One region of the Pseudomonas sp. JL3 genome, then DNA from elsewhere that is predicted to be linked to it. Evidence: riboswitches for the same ligand, from Rfam matches in the RefSeq annotation. Region 1 holds a riboswitch; the other holds the start of a gene.

Region 1 (7,221 bases):
CGTGCGGCGAAATCCCTTGGCTTGAACCTTCCCGGCAATATCCGCCAGCGTCCCCACTACCCAATCCTGATCCGGCCAGGTCGCCCGATGAATCACCGCGATCGGGCAATCGGCGCCGTAGTGCGGTAGCAATTCGGCAAGGATCTTCTCCAGATGATTGACCCCGAGGTGGATTGCCATGGTCGCCCCATGCTGCGCCAGGCTACCGAGCTCTTCACCGGCCGGCATCGCGGTCTTGTCGGCGTAGCGGGTCAGAATCACGCTCTGTGACACGTCCGGCAGGGTCAGTTCAGCACCCAACAGGGCCGCGCAGGCGGCGGTGGCGGTGACGCCGGGAATGATTTCGAAAGGGATGTCGAGTTCACGCAAGTAGCGAATCTGCTCGCCAATCGCCCCGTACAGGCTCGGATCGCCGGAATGCACCCGGGCCACGTCCTGGCCGTTGGCATGGGCGGTCTTGATCAGCTCGATGATCTGTTCCAGGTGCAATTCGGCGCTGTTGACCACCTGTTCGGCCCGGTGACCCTCCAGCACAGCGGCAGGGACCAGGGAGCCTGCATAGATGATGACCGGGCAGCTACGAATCAGCCGCTGGCCTTTGACGGTGATCAGTTCCGGGTCGCCGGGGCCTGCGCCAATGAAGTAGACGGTCATCGTCGTTTCCTGTCAGAAAAAGGGCATGGGCACACTTCAGATGAAGATTGCTCATGATCGAAGGCGGGGATTATCGGGGATTTTACGCGGCGCTGGCCAATGCAAGGGTGGCCTGGGCGTATTTTTGTCGTGGAATCAGCAACTTTGCCGGTGCCTGAGCAAGTTGTTCGGCCAGTGCCAGCGCGGCACTTTCCGCTACGCCGTAACAGCCGGTGCGCTCGAACGCGATGTCCGAGTGGTGGCTGAGTTGCGGTTCATAACCGGCCAATTGTTCGCTGCTGAAGTACATCAGCGGCAATGCCAGTTGCTCAGCCAGTTCGATCAGGGCGGGTTCTTCGCGCTTGAGGTCGATACTGGCCAAGGCCTTGATCTCACGAAGCTCGATTTGATGGGCCTGTAACGCCTGATCAAGCAGCGCCCGCAGCGTGCTGACGGGGCAGCCGCGCTGGCAGCCCAGGCCGACCACCAGGGTCGGCACTGCGCTGATGTCAGTCATGCGGAGTATTGACCATCGCTTTTGCGGCGGAACAACCAGGCGCTGATCAGGCCCAGGGCCAGCCAGAACGCCATGTTGGTCAGCTGCGAAGCGATTTTGAATTGCGCTTCCAGGGCTTGCGGCGCCAGCATCGAATGGACTTCCGGTTGCGGCGCGCCAATGACGTGCGGAACGGCCAGAATCGCTACACCGAGGATCTTCATCAGCCAGTGGCGGCTGAACACGATCAGCGCGATGCCGACAGCGGTGGACGCGGCAGTGCCAATCCACCAGATCTGCCGTTGCGCCAGGTCCGCTGCGGCTGTGCCTGGCAGTTCAGGTGGCAGGCCGAGGGTGGGCGCCAGCACGAATGTCGCATAACCGGCCAGACCCCAGAGCAGGCCCTGAGAGGTACGGCGTGGAGCGCGCAAGGTGTAGAGGCCCGCAAGCATCAGGGCGAAACCGACCGCGACCACCAGGTTGCCGCCGGTGGTCGACAGCACGCGCTGCCAGCCGTCTTCCGGCTCCCAGGCTTCGGCATCGTGGGTGTGAGCGGCGACTGCACCAGCAGCGTGCTCGTGGACTTCAACGGCGGCCGGCTCGGATTTTTCGTAGGTCTCGGCCTGCAAAATCAGCGGGGCGACCCAGAAGCTTTGCAGCAGGGTCAACAGCAGGGCGGCCAGCAGCCCGGTGAAACCTGCGGTTTGCGCAATACGCTTGCTCATGTCAGCAGGTCTCAATGGCACGGAAAGGCAGAGCTGTGACGGGTATCGTGCGCGGCGTTGTGTACCGCTTCGATGTGCGAGAAACCGGCGAAATACACAAGGCTGGCGCCAAGGATCGACGCACAAAAAGCGGCGGTCAGGCGTTGGCTCAGGGTTGTGGTGGTGCTGATCGTGATCTTTTTATCGGTGTTGCTGCCGGTGCTGCTGATGATCGACATGGCGCTTCCCTCTGGTCTGTCAGCGGGTGAATAGAGCGCATGAAAACCGCCGCACGCCGGGGCACGCAGAGATTTCGAACAGCGCCCGCCCACCGCGGGTTTGTTATTCAGTGAACGTAAAAGTCACTTTAGTGTTGCGGGCCGGTCTCCGGGCTCGCGAGGGGCAGGGCTTGCGCCGAAACCTGCAAGCATCACCTTCCCATGCCGTGTGACGGGCACAGTGGATTTGACGCTTCACTCGCTTACCGTTGCGGGGGCAGCACCGGACTGACATGGCTTTAGAGTAAAGCACATGATTCACCGGTTTCCCGTTTCACCCTGTGAAGGGCACCCGTAACAAGGCGTGTAGGAGAGCATGGGCGGGGGCGGGGAGTCAATTGGCAGGGGTTCTCAACTCGGAACCCGGTCGTCTGCATCGCGGGCAAGCCACGCTCCCACAAGGGAATGCGATCAACTGTGGGAGCGGGCTTGCCCGCGATGGCGTCATCCCAGCCGCCACAGAACGCGGCATGGACATTGACCCGCCCCCACACGATGCGTAGCCTTGCGCTTTCGAGGTTCTTCGGCATCTGCCGAAGCTAAGAAGGGAACGCGGTCGATGCCGCGGCTGCCCCCGCAACTGTGAACGGTGATGTTCGCTGCCACGCCACTGCAAACCCTGATCCATCAGGGTCGCGGGAAGGCGCAGCAAACGCCAGTCGAACGATTGGCACACCGTCAGCCAGGAGACCTGCCTCGATACAGATTCTCACTACAACCGGGCGGGGTGATCCGGTGGCGGAACTCTTGCGCGCGCGCACCTGCCGCTGCGATTGTCGTCCCGTATGCCCGCCACCTTGCCAAAGGGCATCCGATGAAAACACTGGCCAAACTCCCCGTCACCATCGTTACCGGCTTCCTCGGCTCGGGCAAAACCACCTTGCTACGCCACATGCTCGACAACGCCCAGGGCCGCCGTATCGCGGTGATCGTCAACGAGTTCGGCGAGCTGGGCATCGACGGCGAAATCCTCAAGCAGTGCTCGATCGGCTGCACCGAAGAAGAAGCCAACGGTCGCGTCTACGAACTGGCCAACGGCTGCCTGTGCTGCACGGTTCAGGAAGAATTCTTCCCGGTGATGCGTGAACTGGTCGCTCGTCGCGGCGACCTCGACCACATCCTGATCGAAACCTCGGGTCTGGCCCTGCCAAAACCTTTGGTTCAAGCCTTCCAATGGCCAGAGATCCGCAGCGCCTGCACGGTTGACGCGGTGATCACCGTGGTCGACAGCCCGGCCGTCGCTGCTGGCACCTTCGCTGCGTTCCCGGATCAGGTCGATGCCCAGCGCAAACTCGACCCGAATCTGGACCACGAATCGCCGCTGCACGAGCTGTTCGCCGATCAACTGGCCAGCGCCGACCTGGTGATCCTCAACAAGGCCGATCTGATCAGCGCTGAAGACCTGGCCCGTGTGCGCCTGGAAGTCGCCGAAGAACTGCCGCCAGCGGTGAAAGTCATCGAAGCCAGCAGCGGCCGTCTGCCACTGGACGTGCTGATCGGCCTCGGTGCCGGTTCCGAAGAGCACATCGACAGTCGCCACAGCCATCACGATCATCACCATGAAGGTGAAGACGACCACGACCATGACGCGTTTGACTCCATCTCGATTGAGCTGCCCCAAGCCGACGAAAGCCTGCTGATGGATGCGCTGACTCAATTGGTGGTCCAGCACGGCATCCTGCGGGTGAAAGGTTTTGCAGCGGTGCCGAACAAGCCGATGCGCCTGCTGATCCAGGGCGTGGGCACGCGCTTCGACAAGCACTTCGACCGTCAGTGGGGCGCTGAAGAAGCGCGCACCACCCGTCTGGTGTTGATCGGTCAGGCGCTGGATGCCGCACAGCTCGAAGCGCAATTGCGCGCTGCGCTCAGCGTTTAAACCATGCACCTGCTCAGGACCCAGCCCGGCGGTTTCGTGTCGGATGACAACATTGCCGACCTTGGACAAACCCCCGCCGAGCTGGTGATCCTGTGCAGCGGCGATTCCAGCCTGGCGTTGCTCGCCGAAGCGGCGCAGCAGTTGCCCGACGATTACCCGAGCGTACGCCTGGCCAACCCGATGCAGGTGCAGAATCACGCCTCGGTCGATCTATACGTCGACGAAGTACTGCGCCACGCCAAGGTAATTCTGATCTCGCTGCACGGCGGCATCGCCTATTGGCGTTATGGCATTGAGCGTCTGGTGGAATTGTCCGAGCGCGGCGTGCAGCTGATTCTGGTGCCGGGGGACGATCGGCCGGACCCGGAACTCAGTGACCTGAGCACCGTCACCGCGCAAGACCGCGACCGGCTCTGGCACTTCCTGCGTCAGGGCGGCATGGCCAACGCGCTCGACCTGTTTCGCTGCCTCGCCAGTCGTTGGCTCGGCCGCGACTATCCATGGTCCGAGCCGCAAACCCTGCCACGCACCGCGATCTATCACCCGCAAAAAAGCCCCGCAGAACTAAGCGATTGGCAAGCCGACTGGCAAGCTGATCAGCCGGTGGCGGCGGTGCTGTTTTACCGCTCGCATTTGCAGGCGGCGAACACCGGTTTCATCGATATTTTCTGCCAGCGTTTGCAAGCGGCGGGGTTGAACCCGTTGCCGATTGCGCTGGCCAGTTTGAAAGAGCCCGGCTGCCTGATGGTGGTTGAGGACCTGTTGGATGAAGTGGAGGCGGGGGTGATTCTCAACACCACCGGTTTCGCCCAGTCCAGCCCCGAAGCGCCGCACTTGCGGCCGTTTCGCCGCAACATTCCAGTGATCCAGGCGATCTGCGCCCAAGACAATGAACCCGGTTGGCGCGCCAGCGAACAAGGCCTCGGGCCGCGGGATCTGGCAATGCACATCGCGCTGCCGGAGCTGGACGGGCGGATCATCAGCCGGCCGATCAGTTTCAAGGATCTGGCCTGGCGCAGCGAGCGCAGTCAGTCCGACGTGGTCTGCTACCGGCCGCAACCTGAACGCATGGATTTTGTCGCTGAACTGGCACGGCGCTGGATCGATCTGGCGCGAGTGCCTAACGGCGAAAAATGCATCGCTCTGATCCTCGCCAACTACCCGACGCGCGATGGGCGCATCGGCAATGGCGTAGGCCTCGACACACCGGCTGCGGCATTGAACATCCTGCGCGCCCTGCACGCCGAAGGTTACCCGCTGCCGGCCGAGTTGCCGGACAGCGGCACCGCGCTGATCCAGCAATTGCTCGGCGGCGTCAGCAACGACCTAGACACCCTCGACCAGCGTCCCTGTCATCAAAGCCTCGCGCTGGACGACTACAACCTGATGTTCAACGCGCTGCCCGAGGCCAATCGCCAAGCCGTGCTGGAACGTTGGGGCCCCCCCGAAAACGACCCAATGTTCCGTGGCGGACGAATGATGGTGGCCGGTCTGCGCTTCGGCCTGACCTTCGTCGGCATTCAACCGGCCCGGGGTTATCAGGTTGACCCGAGCGCGGTGTATCACGACCCGGACCTGGTGCCGCCTCACGGCTATCTGGCGTTCTACTTCTGGTTGCGCAACACCTACGGCGCTCACGGCGTGATTCATGTGGGCAAGCACGGCAACCTCGAATGGCTGCCGGGCAAAGGCGTCGGGCTGTCGGAAAACTGCTGGCCGGATGCGTTGCTCGGGCCGCTGCCGAACATCTATCCGTTCATCGTCAACGACCCGGGTGAGGGCGCCCAGGCCAAGCGCCGTACACAGGCAGTGATCATCGATCACCTGATGCCGCCGCTGACCCGCGCCGAAACCTACGGTCCGCTGCGCAATCTCGAATTGTTGGCCGACGAATATTACGAAGCGCAATTGCTCGATCCGCGCCGTGCCCGGGAACTGCAGCGCGACATTCTGCAATTGGTGCGCGACACGCACATCGACCGCGAACTGCAACTGGACGAGAAGCTCGACAGCGATGCCGATGTGGCGATCTGGTTGCCGCGCCTGGACACGTACCTGTGCGACTTGAAGGAGTCGCAGATCCGCGATGGCCTGCATGTGTTTGGCGAATCGCCGGTCGGGCGGTTGCGCATCGACACCTTATTGGCCTTGCTGCGTATTCCTCGCGGCGATGGTCGTGGGGCGCAATCGAGTCTGTTGCGGGCGTTGGCCAAGGCGTTCGAGCTGGGGTTTGATCCATTGGATTGTGCGTTGGCCGAGCCGTGGACCGGACCACGTCCCGTGGAACTGCAATCGCTTAACGATGAACCCTGGCGCACCGCCGGGGATACCCGTGAACGCCTGGAGCTGTTCGCCACTCAACTGATTTCGCACACGTTGAACCAGCCTCAAGCCCAACCCGGCCCACAGGAGGGTGGTTGGTCGGAGGTGAACGCCATCATCGATAGCTTGCGCGAAGTCGTTGCCCCACGCCTGGACGCCTGCGGCCCGGCGGAAATGCGCGGCTTGCTCGACGCCCTCAACGGCCGATTCGTCCCGGCCGGCCCGAGCGGCGCGCCGAGTCGCGGCCGGCTGGACGTGCTGCCCACTGGGCGCAATTTCTATTCGGTGGACGTACGCAACCTGCCGACCACCACCGCGTGGCGCATTGGCTTCCAATCCGCGAACCTGATTCTTGAGCGGCACTTGCAGGACCACGGCGATCACCTGCGTCAGCTCGGTCTGTCGGTCTGGGGCACCGCAACCATGCGCACCGGCGGCGACGACATCGCCCAGGCCATGGCGCTGATGGGCGTGCGTCCGGTCTGGGCGACCGGCAGTCAGCGGGTTGACGACTTCGAGATTCTGCCGTTGAGTCTGCTGGACCGCCCACGGGTGGACGTGACCTTGCGCGTCTCCGGATTTTTCCGTGATGCCTTTGCCAACCTGATCCGGCTGTTCGACGCAGCCGTGCAAGCGGTCGCCGCGCTGGATGAACCGGACGATCTCAACCCGTTGGCGGCCAAGGTCCGCGCCGAGCGGCAAGCGCTGCTGGAGTCCGGGCTGGATGAAGAAGCGGCGCGGCGGCAGGCCGGCTGGCGCATCTTCGGGGCCAAACCGGGGGCTTACGGCGCGGGCGTGCAGGGCGCCATAGACGGTCGCTTGTGGCAAAGCCGTGAAGACTTGGCCGAGGTTTACCTGAACTGGGGCGGTTACGCTTACGGCGGCTCCGATGAAGGCACCGCCGCCCGCGAA
Region 2 (7,221 bases), on a different contig from region 1:
CGGGCTGTCCCAGGTCGAGCCCTGGGTACGCCAGCACTTCAGCGCCAGTCGGGTTTTGCCCAGCAGTGCGTAAGTCAACGCCACCAGGCGTGCAGGAATGTAGTTCAGAACATCATCGATCTTCGCCGCTGCCCAACCGAAACGTTCGAAGCGTTCGTTGCGATAACCCCACATTGCATCGAGGGTGTTGCTCAGGCGATAGAGCACCACGCCGGGCGCACCCGCCACGGCAAACCAGAACAGTGCGGCGAACACCGCATCGCTGCCGTTCTCCAGCACCGATTCGGTGGCGGCGCGGGCGACTTCGGTTTCATCCAGTTCGCTGGTCTGACGGCTGACCAGATAACCGACACGTTTGCGCGCCTCGATCAAGTCATCGCTGCGCAGGGCCTTGGCCACCGGCTCGACATGCTCGCCGAGGCTGCGCATGCCGAGGGCGCAATAGAGCACGAGAATCTCGACAATCCAACCGACATAAGGCGCCCAGGAAAGTGCGGTGCCCAGCAAGGTCAGCGGCACGACCGCCATCACCCAGGCCGTAACCCCATGACTGCGCCAGCCACGGCCACCGGAGTTGAAACGTTGCTCGATGCGATCGGCAAAACGACCGAACGCCACCAGCGGATGCCAGCGTTTGGGTTCACCCAGCAGCGCATCCAGCGCGACCGCGGCGACACTCAACAACGCCACACTCATTGACTCACTCCCCAATAATTTTCATACAGCAACTCGCTGAGTGGACGCGCCTGCGCCCAACCTTCGAGTACCAACATCGGCGCCGGATAGAATTCCTTGACCGGCCCCAGGCAAAGAACAGCCAAAGGCTTGGCCCCGGCCGGTAAGCCCAACAAGTCCGCCAGCGCTTGCGGCTCGAACAGCGACACCCAGCCCATGCCCAGGCCTTCGGCGCGGGACGCCAGCCAAAGGTTCTGGATGGCGCAGGACAACGAGGCCATGTCCATTTCCGGCAATGTACGACGGCCGAAGATATGTCGCTCGCGATCGTCCATCAGCGCGGCGACCAGCACCTCGGCGCAATCGTTGATGCCTTCGACCTTGAGCTTCATGAATTCGTCGGAGCGCTCGCCGAGGGCTTCGGCAGTGCGGATGCGTTCGTCTTCCACCAGCAGCTGGATCTTGCCGCGCAGTGCCCGGTCGCTAATGCGGATGAAACGCCAGGGCTGCATCAGGCCAACACTTGGGGCCTGATGCGCGGCTTCGAGCAGACGCCTCAGTAACTCGGGCTCAACCGAGCCGCCACTGAAGTGACGCATGTCGCGGCGCTCTGCAATCGCGCGATAAACAGCTTCGCGTTCGGCCTGGCTGAATGTGTTGTCCGTCATGGCCTGCTCGCGAAAGCGGTTTCAGGGTCAGGCGCAAACAGCGCTGCAATCGCTGTCGGATTGGACGGGAAATAAAAGTGCACATAAGAAGCCGTCATCCGCCCCTCACGATAAACCGCCTCCGCCCCTCGCCCGCCATTGGGACTCAAACCTCGAGCAATTGGCTCAAGTTCAGTGCTGGTCAACGAGTGGTGGTACGTGTGCCCACGCAGCAAACCTTCCGGCAATTCGACCGCCTGCAAGGCCAACGCGGCAAGACGCTTCTGCATCACCGCATCACCGGCCAGCAAGCCGACCAATTCAGCGCGTGTGCCCTCGACATCGGTCAGTGAATCGAGCAAATACAGCATGCCGCCACACTCGGCCAGCAACGGTTTGCCCGCCGCGTGATGAGCGCGGATCGCGGTCAGCATCGGCGTGTTTTGTGACAACGCCACATGGTGCAATTCGGGGTAACCGCCCGGCAGATAAAGACTGTCCGCCTCCGGTAACCCGCTGTCGCGGATCGGCGAGAAGAAAGACAATTCGGCGCCCATGGCCCGCAACAGATCAAGGCTCGCACCGTAGGTAAACGCGAAAGCTTCGTCCCGGGCCACGGCAATCCGCACCCCGGCCAGCAACGGTTCGGCTGCGATCATTTCAGGCGCGGCGAATTCCACGGCCGGCGGTAGAGCCACATCACAACTGCTGGCCAGTGAGTCGGCCGCCGCGTCGAGGCGCAGATCGAGATCATTCAGCTCACTGGCCTGAACCAGGCCGAGATGCCGACTCGGCAATTCGATGCCGGTCTCCCGGGACAACGCGCCGTACCAGCGCAAGCCTTCAGTCAGGCTGCCTTCGAGCAACTGCGCATGGCGCACGGTGCCGACCCGGTTGGCCAACACACCGGCAAACGGTAAATCCGGCTGATAACGCGCAAGGCCCAGGGCCAGCGCGCCAAACGTCTGCGCCATGGCGGTGCCGTCGATCACGCCGAGCACCGGCACACCGAAGTGCCGCGCCAGGTCGGCGCTGGAAGGCGTACCGTCGAACAGCCCCATGACGCCTTCGATGAGGATCAGATCGGCTTCGCCCGCGGCCTCCCACAATAGCCGCCGACTTTCCCGCGCGCCGACCATCCACATGTCGAGTTGATAAACCGGTGCACCGCTGGCGCGCTCGAGAATCATCGGGTCGAGAAAATCCGGGCCGCATTTGAACACGCGGACCTTGCGCCCCTGATTGCGATGCAAACGAGCGAGCGCGGCGGTGACGGTGGTCTTGCCCTGACCGGAGGCCGGCGCGGCAATCAGTACCGCCGGGCAATGATGTGGTTGACTCACAACTCGACGCCTTTTTGCGCTTTGATTCCGGCCTGGAAGGCGTGCTTGATCATGCCCATTTCAGTGACGGTGTCCGCCAACTCGATCATCTCCGGTTTGGCGCCACGACCGGTGACCACCACATGTTGCATCGGCGGACGAGCCTGCAAGTCGCTGAGCACCTGATCGAGATCGAGGTAGCCGTGCTTGAGGGCGATGTTCAACTCATCGAGCACTACCAGACCGATGGATGGATCACGCAGCAATTCGCGGGACACCGCCCAGGCGGCTTCAGCGGCGGCGATGTCGCGCTGGCGGTCTTGGGTTTCCCAGGTGAAGCCCTCGCCCATCACATGAAAACGCACCTGCTCCGGGAAGCGTCGGAAGAACAGCTCCTCACCGGTGCTGGTGCGCCCCTTGATGAACTGCACCACGCCGCACTGCATGCCGTGGCCCATGGCCCGGGAAAGCATGCCAAACGCCGAGCTGCTCTTGCCTTTGCCGTTGCCGGAGAGCACCAGCAGCAAACCGCATTCATTCGGGGAGTTGGCGATGCGTTCGTCGATCACCGCTTTTTTGCGCAGCATGCGCGCCAGATGGCGTTCGTCACGATCGGGAGTATCAGTCATGGGGGAGCTCTCCGTTGAGGCTGGATAACGGCGGGCAGGCACAAGAATAGACGGCAAGAAGCCTGGCATCGCCCACCGTGATGCCGTTGGATGAATCAGGCCGGTCTCCGGGCTCATGAGCGGCACCAGGGCCAACTGCGCGCCTTCCCATGTCGACAATCGACACAGTGGCTCAAGGCGCAGCTTTTACTCATTTACCGTTGCGGGGGCAGCGCCGGGATCGTGATCATTTTTCACGGGAAGAAATTCACTCACCGGCTTCCCTGTTTCACTCTGTCGACCAAGGTCACAGAGCACCTGAAACAAGCCGCGAAGGTTAGAGGGTTGGGGGTGGAGCGTCAATTAAACCCGGGGCGCCGCTGAGCGAATAACTGCCATTGATCAATTAACTGACGCCAATCTTGTGCCACACTACAAGCAGTGATATCAAAGAGCCACAACCTCACAACACAATAACAAGGGTGAGCCACATGCAAGGCATGATCATCAGCAATCCGAAGCTGGAATTCCTGCGGCCGGTGCTGGAACGCTGGTTTGACTGTATCGACCGCTTCAACGCCGTACGCGGCGATAACGATACACCTTACTGGTACGACGAAAACGCCAACCTCGGCCTGCTCTCCGCCGCAGCCTGGATGGCAGAAATGGTCACGCTGCAACAAACATCCACGCGCAAACAGACTGAAGAAGGCGAACGCAACGCCCACGCCGATCTGTTTATCGCCAGCAGCGAAGAACGCGCGTATCTCCAGGCCACCCAGCGCTGGCCACGGGTCAATAGCCTGAACCTGACTCAGGCATTGGCGGACATCACCAGTGACGCGAAGCGAATCAGCTACGCCAGCGATCTGAAACTCGGCTGCCTGTTCGTAGCGCCGCAAAAAGCTCAGCAGAGCGCTACACCGGAAGAACTTCAGGACATGGTCGACGACCTGCAAAAGGAACACAGCTGCGCCGTGGCCTGGTATTTCCCATACGCCTACCGCAAGTTGCGCAATGAAGCCGGCAACTACCATCCAGGCATCGCTGTTCTGCTCAAGGAAGCCCGCGGCTGACCGGTTGAACCATCGAGCGTCTACGCTTCTCTATGATTACGTCAATGCATTCATAGGGAAGATCAGTAATGCGCAAACCCCAGCTCGTTTTCATCATCGCGCTCGCCGGAGGGCTCGCCGCCTGTGGTGAAACCTCCAGCCTGCAAGTCTCGGATGGCACAGGCCCCTCGCCCAAACTGCCAGAACCCAATAAAACCCTGATCCCGACGGTGAACATCGCCCCGGCGATCGGCTGGCCTGAAGGCAAGAAACCTGTCGCCGCGGCAGGAACTCAAGTGGCGGCATTTGCCGAAGGCCTCGAACACCCACGTTGGCTCTACGTATTGCCCAACGGCGATGTGCTGGTGGCCGAAACCAATGCACCGGCCAAATCCGATGGCGGTATTCGTGGCTGGATCATGGGCAAAGTCATGGGCCGCGCCGGTGCTGGCGTCCCCAGCCCGAACCGCATCACCCTGCTGCGGGACAAGGACCACGACGGCGTCGCCGAAACCCGCACGGTATTCCTGGAAAACCTCAACTCGCCCTTTGGCATGACCCTGGTCGGCAATGATTTGTATGTCGCCGACACTGATCGCCTGCTGCGTTTCCACTATGAAAACGGTGAGACGGCGATCAAGTCGCAGCCGATCAAGGTGGTCGACTTGCCGGGCGGCACGCTGAATCATCACTGGACCAAAAATGTCATCGCCAGCAAGGATGGCAGCAAGCTGTACGTCACCGTGGGCTCGAACAGCAACGTCGGTGAAAACGGCATGGATCAGGAGGAAGGCCGCGCTGCGATCTGGGAAGTGGATCGCGCCACCGGCAATCATCGGATCTTCGCCTCGGGGATTCGCAATCCAAACGGTCTGGCCTGGGAGCCTCAGAGCGGCGCACTGTGGACCGCCGTCAACGAGCGTGACGAAATCGGCAGCGACCTGGTGCCGGACTACATCACGTCAGTGAAGGACGGCGGGTTCTACGGCTGGCCCTACAGCTATTACGGACAGCACGTCGACATTCGCGTCGAACCGCAAAACCCTGATCTGGTGGCCAAGGCGATTGCACCGGACTATGCGGTGGGGCCACATACTGCGTCACTGGGCCTGACGTTTGCCGAAGGCAGCAAACTGCCCGCACCGTTCACTCAAGGCGCTTTCATCGGCCAGCATGGCTCTTGGAACCGCAAACCGCACAGCGGCTATAAGGTGATTTTCGTGCCGTTCAACGCCGGCAAACCGACCGGGCAACCGGTGGATGTGCTCACTGGCTTCCTCAATGACGAGGAAAAAGCCATGGGCCGGCCGGTGGGCGTGGTGATCGATCAGCAAGGAGGCTTGCTGGTGGCGGATGATGTGGGGAACAAGGTGTGGCGCGTTTCCGCAGCCAAGTAATCAGCTCGACTGTAAGAGCGAGGCTTGCCCGCGAAGACGGCATCACAGTCAACATTGATATCGACTGACACACCGCTTTCGCGGGCAAGCCTCGCTCCTACAGTTTTCTGCGCAGCCTCAGCCTTCAAACGAGCGGTCATGACAACCTCCGCTACGGATTATGTGCCAAGTGCTCAGGTTGCAAGACGCGCTTGGCGCTCAGATAAGCTTTCTGCCAGTAAGCTTTGGACAAGCTGTCCAGCTTGACCGTGCCGCCCGTGGCTGGCGCGTGGACGAAGCGGCCTTCGCCGACGTAGATCCCGGCGTGACTGACCTGGGAGCCGCCATTGGTGGCGAAGAAAATCAGATCACCGGTTTGCAGGCCTTCCTTACCGATATTGGGGGCCTGCATGCCGATCATCTCGCGGGTGGAGCGCGGCAAGGAAATGCCTGCGACATCGCGATACACATAACCGATCAGACCGCTGCAATCGAACCCGGAATCTGGCGTGTTGCCGCCCCAGCGATAAGGCGTTCCCACCAGGCCCAACGCGCGAAACAGCACGTCTTCTGCCGCGGGGGAGAAGGCTTGGGAAGGACCAAAAACAATCGGAGCGCGGACCACCGGCGCAGGTGGCGGTGTGCGGCTGGCGCAGGCGCTGAGCAGCGCTGCGAAGAACATGAGTGCGAGGCGGGCCGACATCGTCATAAGCAGAACATCCTGATCTGGCTGCGGCTTTTTCTACCGAGAAGGCAGAAAAGAAAACCGCCTGCGCAGAACGCAGGCGGTTTGCCATCAATAATAGATCAGGATTCTAGCGGCTACACGGCAAACTTCAAGTAAGACTTTAAGTTCGCCTTACAAACTGTCCGCTTACTTGCGTGCAGTAACGATAGCCGGGGCCGTCGTCGGTGCCATCGCGAGTGCGCGCTTGGCTTCGATGAAGGTCTTGCTCCAGTAGCTGTCGCCCAGGCTATCGATCCGGACACCACCACTTTTGCGGCTGCTGGAGTGGATGAACTGGTTGTCACCCAGGTAGATCCCGGCGTGACTGACACGACCGCGACGACCATTGGTGGCGAAGAACAGCAGATCACCCGGCTTCAGGGCGCTGCGAGCAACCAGAGGAGCGTCAACGTTGATCATTTCGCGAGTGGAGCGCGGCAGGTTCATGCCGGCTTCTTCACGGAACAGATAACCGATGAAGCCGCTGCAGTCGAAGCCAGCCTCGGAGGTGCCGCCAAAACGATACCGGGTACCGATCAGGGACATGCCACGTTCGAGGATGCTGTCGGCCAGAACCGGAAGCTGGTACGACTTGCCGCCGGCGAAGTCTGCCAGTTCTTTATCGGTGGCCACGCCGTCCTGGTAAAGAGCTTCCTGGAAAAGAACGGAAGAAGATTGCGCAGTAACTGAGTTTTTAACCTGCTGTTGCTGCTCTGGCTGGGACACTGGAGAGTGAGCAGCGCAACCGAACAGCAGGGTGACGAGTGCGAGAGGCACGAGGGGTGCGAAGCGATTTAGCATGGGCACGACC

Evidence for each region. A riboswitch is a leader RNA that binds a small molecule or an ion and turns the genes downstream of it on or off. The one in region 1 is predicted to bind cobalamin.
Region 2: another riboswitch for cobalamin. It lies ahead of cobO (cob(I)yrinic acid a,c-diamide adenosyltransferase); the one in region 1 lies ahead of MMG91_RS06000 (CbtB domain-containing protein).

The regions. Positions count from the first base shown of each region.
Region 1 is NZ_JAKWJK010000002.1:576,150-583,370, forward strand. It holds gene cobM (precorrin-4 C(11)-methyltransferase) at 1-654, opposite strand, end outside; gene MMG91_RS05990 (cobalamin biosynthesis protein) at 737-1,150, opposite strand; gene MMG91_RS05995 (CbtA family protein) at 1,147-1,854, opposite strand; gene MMG91_RS06000 (CbtB domain-containing protein) at 1,866-2,072, opposite strand; cobalamin riboswitch at 2,194-2,422, opposite strand; cobalamin riboswitch at 2,611-2,825, shown strand; gene cobW (cobalamin biosynthesis protein CobW) at 2,926-3,987, shown strand; gene cobN (cobaltochelatase subunit CobN) at 3,991-7,221, shown strand, end outside.
Region 2 is NZ_JAKWJK010000003.1:601,866-609,086, forward strand. It holds gene cbiB (adenosylcobinamide-phosphate synthase CbiB) at 1-696, opposite strand, end outside; gene bluB (5,6-dimethylbenzimidazole synthase) at 693-1,343, opposite strand; gene MMG91_RS09175 (cobyrinate a,c-diamide synthase) at 1,340-2,665, opposite strand; gene cobO (cob(I)yrinic acid a,c-diamide adenosyltransferase) at 2,662-3,273, opposite strand; cobalamin riboswitch at 3,354-3,589, opposite strand; gene MMG91_RS09185 (hypothetical protein) at 3,744-4,328, shown strand; gene MMG91_RS09190 (sorbosone dehydrogenase family protein) at 4,397-5,704, shown strand; gene MMG91_RS09195 (C40 family peptidase) at 5,856-6,392, opposite strand; gene MMG91_RS09200 (C40 family peptidase) at 6,558-7,211, opposite strand.